Regions from separate parts of the Pseudarthrobacter sp. PvP004 genome, predicted to be linked through region 2. Evidence: predicted binding sites of a transcription regulator. Region 2 holds the regulator's gene; the other holds the start of a gene.
The links. Region 2 encodes HrcA, which represses chaperone genes, less so after heat shock. Its sites were predicted from a motif close to TTNGCACTCGNNNNNNNCGAGTGCNAA; they were not measured.
Positions count from the first base shown of each region.

Region 1 (2,396 bases), 1.7 Mb from region 2:
GCGATCTGCTCGGCGTCGCCGGCACCTTCAACGATGGTGGTCTCGTCCTTGGTGACAACAACCTTGCGGGCGGTGCCGAGGAGTTCCAGGCCAGCGTTTTCGAGCTTGAGGCCAACTTCTTCGGAGATGACCTGACCACCGGTGAGGATGGCGATGTCGGCAAGCTGTGCCTTGCGGCGGTCACCGAAGCCCGGAGCCTTGACGGCAACGGACTTGAAGGTGCCACGGATCTTGTTGACGATCAGGGTGGCCAGGGCTTCGCCCTCGATGTCTTCGGCGATGATCAGCAGCGGCTTGTTGGACTGCATGACCTTCTCCAGAACCGTGACGAGTTCCTTCACGTTGGAGATCTTGGAGTTGACGATCAGGATGTACGGGTCTTCGAGGACCGTCTCCTGGCGCTCTGCGTCGGTGACGAAGTAAGCGGAGATGTAGCCCTTGTCGAAGCGCATGCCTTCGGTGAGTTCGAGCTCCAGGCCGAAGGTGTTGGATTCCTCGACCGTGATGACGCCTTCCTTGCCCACCTTGTCCAGGGCTTCGGCGATGAGGCTGCCGATTTCCGGGTCGCCGGCGGAGATGGAAGCCGTAGCTGCGATCTCTTCCTTGGTTTCGATTTCCTTGGCGGAGGCCAGCAGTTCGCTGATGACTGCCTCAACAGCCTTCTCGATACCGCGCTTGAGGGACAGCGGGTCGGCGCCGGCGGCAACGTTGCGCAGGCCTTCCTTCACCAGTGCCTGGGCCAGTACGGTTGCAGTGGTGGTACCGTCGCCAGCGACGTCATCCGTCTTCTTGGCAACTTCCTTGACCAGTTCTGCACCGATCTTCTCGTAAGGATCGTCCAGTTCGATCTCCTTGGCGATGGAAACACCATCGTTGGTGATCGTGGGGGCGCCCCACTTCTTTTCGAGGACGACGTTGCGTCCACGCGGGCCGAGGGTGACCTTGACGGCGTCTGCGAGGATGTTCAGGCCCCGCTCGAGGCCGCGGCGAGCCTCTTCATCAAATGCAATGATCTTGGCCATAACGGCGGTAGTCCTTTCGGGACAGTCGTTAAGAAGGTACCTGTCAGATGGGGTGCCCGCGACGGACGGTCCTTTGCTTGCGGCCTCTGTATGCCCCGCGCTCCAGACCTCACCCCACCAAGGTGTTTCTTGATCCTCCGCCGGTCCAATGCCTGTCCGCCGCCGGGGTTAGCCGGGCCGGGTTTAGCAGTCGAACCATAGGAGTGCTAAATCAATAATTAGCACTCGACCGGGGAGAGTGCAAGCAGAGATGCCACTTTGCTCTACATACAAAGGGATTTCAGCCGAGGGCTGACGTGACGGGCACGGATCCAGGAGCGGAACTACGCGACGCGAACACCTTCGGCTTGTGGGCCTTTCTGCCCCTCCCCCAGTTCGAACTCAACCCGCTGACCTTCTTCGAGGGCACGGAAGCCATCCATCTGGATGGCGGACCAGTGCACAAAGACGTCGTCGCCGGATTCATCCACAGTGATGAAGCCGTATCCTTTTTCGGCGTTGAACCATTTGACGGTTCCCAAAGCCATGATGCCCACACTTTCGCAGTAGCCAAGACCGGTAGCCGGGATCTCCGTACCGGAATTAATCCACTGTAACCATTGTCACTGGCACCGCGCTGCTGTGGATGGCCAGGGCACCGCTTTTGTTATTGAGGCTTAACCGAGTTGGGGAATTTCAGCTGCGGAAGGAGCCTGGAGCTTATTGGTAACCGGGCCCGGCCACAACCACCAGCGGCTGTTGAACCTCGGGCGTTTCCACGATGGTCTGGATGCCCAGTAGCGTACCCAAGGCCTCCGCGTTGGCCTTCTGCTCGGGCGCGTTGTAGAAGATTACGGACGTCTGCTGCGGCAGTCCGCCCCAGTTTCCTACCGTGCTCAGCGCCCAACCGTCGCCCTGGACGAGGCCTGCCACACGCCCTGCCAAGCCCGCAGTCCCCGCGCCGTTGTACACAGCCACCGGAGTGCTCTTATCCACCGGAGCGGACGACGGGGTAGCAGAAGGAGATTCCGACGGCGTCGGTTCGCTGCTGGGTTCGCTGGAAGCGGTAGGTGCGCTGCTGGATTCGGTGGGTTCAGCGGACGGCGCCGTAGATGTCTGCTGGGGTGCCGGCGTCGTGGTGTTCGACGAAGCGCTGGGTGCTACCAGCCCAAGGTTGGGGAGGATCAGGAAGGCCACCAGCCCAAGCACCAAGGCCACTGCCCCAACGGTCAGGACCGGCCACAGAGTGGGGCGTGCGGTCTCTTGGGCGTCGCGGTGAACGCCTTGACGGGACGTGTTCTGCGGAACCCGGTCGAATTCGTCCTTGGCATATTTGGTCATGGTGAAGCTGTGTCCTTGCTGGTTGCTGCTGACAGATCAGCCTGGCGATTTACG
Region 1 covers NZ_JAGINL010000001.1:2,957,934-2,960,329, forward strand. Annotated here, with positions in the region: gene groL (chaperonin GroEL) at 1-1,022, opposite strand, end outside; gene J3A64_RS13240 (cold-shock protein) at 1,346-1,549, opposite strand; gene J3A64_RS13245 (LytR C-terminal domain-containing protein) at 1,722-2,342, opposite strand; gene J3A64_RS13250 (DUF3263 domain-containing protein) at 2,392-2,396, opposite strand, start outside.
Region 1: the regulator HrcA is predicted to act here: its motif matches at 1,206-1,232, upstream of groL (chaperonin GroEL).

Region 2 (2,396 bases):
CCGCAAATGTCGCAGCGCTCCGGATGGGTGCCCGGGCGGCAGCAGCTGCCATCACAGGTGGGGCAGACCACGGCGGTGTCCACTTCAAGCTTCTTGTTGACGCCGAACACGGCGTCCTTCAGGTCGATGCGGACGCTGATGAGCGCGTCCTGGCCGCGACGGACACGGGAGGCCGGTCCACCGTGGCCACCGCCTCCACCAAAGAAGGTGTCGAAGATGTCCTGGAACGCGAAACCCTGGCCGGAATAGCCGCCACCGAAACCGTTGTCGGTGCCGTTCTCATTGCCCGTGGCGTCGTAGACCCGGCGTTTCTGGGGGTCTGACAACACTTCGTAAGCGTGGGTCACGGCCTTGAACTGTTCCGCGACATCCTCACCGGGGTTTACGTCGGGGTGCAGTTTCCGCGCCAACTTGCGGTACGCCTTTTTGATCTCTTCCCCGGTGGCTTCCGGCGAGACTCCCAAAACGTCATAGTGGCTGCTCAAAGTCGGTATCTCTTCCTTGTTGTACTGCGGATGTTTCCTCGGACCGGTGTTCAGCCGCCGAGAATGCGGGAAAGGTAACGGGCCACGGCACGAACGGCTGCCATGGTGGTGGGATAGTCCATGCGTGTGGGACCGAGAATCCCCACCTTGGCGCCGGAGCCGTAGCCCGTAGCCACGACGGATGCCTCAGCCAAGCCGTCGTACGGATTCTCGCGTCCAATGCTCACAGTGACTCCGCGGGGGTCATCCCCCATATCGGACAACAACCGGAGCATGACAACTTGTTCCTCGAGTGCTTCCAGCACGGGACCGATGCTCAGGGGGAAATCCACGTTGGAGCGCGCAAGGTTGGCCGTTCCTGCCATCAGGATGCGCTCTTCTCGGCTGGTGTCACTGAGCGATTGGAGTCCCTGGGCCAACGTCTGCGCCAGGCTGCGGAGCTCCGGCGGGCACAGGGCAACTACCGATGGGAGCACTTGCGGCAAGAGAGCCAGTTGCGTGGCGGCAATGCTGCCGAGGAAGCGGGACCTCAGGAGCATCAAGGCTTCGTTGCTTACGTCCGAGCCGGCGTCGATGACCTTCTGCCCTACGCTGCCGGTGTCCGCGATGAGGACCACGAGCACCTGCTTTGGGCCCAACAGGACGAACTCCACGTGACGGACCAGTGCGCGGTTGGAATGCGGATACTGCACGACGGCCACCTGATTGGTCAGCTGCGACAGGAGCCTTACGGTGCGCTCCAGGATGTCGTCAACCTCATCGGGGCCCTCTAGCAACGAATGGATGGCCCTGCGTTCGGCGGCCGAGAGCGGCTTTACCTGCGAAATGCGGTCGACGAACAGGCGGTAGCCCTTGTCCGTAGGGATTCTCCCTGCACTGGTGTGGGGGGCCGCGATGAGGCCTTCCTCTTCCAAGACAGCCATGTCGTTCCTGATGGTGGCACTGGAAACGCCAAGATGGTGCCGCTCCACGAGGGCCTTCGAACCGACAGGTTCCCTGGAATGCACGTAATCCTCAACGATGGCACGCAGCACCTCAAGCTTGCGCGGCTCACTCATTGCTCCACCTCCTGACGACTGCCATGGTCCCTGGGACCGGTCAACGCGGGATCTCAATCGGACCACCACACTTAGCACTCAACATGCCCAAGTGCTAACAAGTCTAGTATGAGCCACCCCGTTGCTAGCATTGAAACCTGCCGCGGCCGGCTTCGGCCCGCACCATAAACCAGCACAAAGGTAGGAATCCCTTGGCTTTCGACAATTGGGGACCGCAGGATCTGTCCGCTCCAGCCAAAAAGCAGCTGCCGGAAGTAGCCGTCCAGCGGGGAATGGTCCTCGAGGACGTCCAGTCCGGCTGGGTGGGCGAAGTCACCCGCGTTGAGAAATCGGGCGGAATGCATGTGGTCTCCCTTGAGGACCGGCGCGGAAAGACCAAATCTTTCCAGCTCGGATACGGGTTCCTGTTGGAGGGCCAGGCCATACGGCTTATGCCTCCTGCTGCCCGCCCTGCCGCCTCTGCCGCCCCTTCCACCCGGACAGCCTCCGGATCCGTGAGGGTACAGGGCCAACGTGCCCAGGTGGCCAAGGCGAGCCGCGTCTGGGTCGAAGGAAAGCACGACGCCGAACTCGTCGAGAAGGTCTGGGGTGACGATCTGCGCGTGGAAGGCATCGTCGTGGAGCCATTGCATGGCGTAGACGACCTGAAGTCGGCCATCGCTGCCTTCAACCCCGGGCCGGGTCGCCGACTCGGCATCTTGGTGGACCACCTTGTCCCCGGCTCCAAAGAGTCGCGCATCGCAGCCGATGCCATGACGGTACCGGGGGCTGCAGGAAACGTTTTGATTGTCGGCCACCCCTACGTGGACGTCTGGCAGGCCATCCGGCCAAAGGTCCTGGGCATTGAGGCATG
Region 2 covers NZ_JAGINL010000001.1:1,215,005-1,217,400, reverse strand. Annotated here, with positions in the region: gene dnaJ (molecular chaperone DnaJ) at 1-485, opposite strand, end outside; gene hrcA (heat-inducible transcriptional repressor HrcA) at 536-1,543, opposite strand; gene J3A64_RS05555 (DUF3097 domain-containing protein) at 1,735-2,396, shown strand, end outside.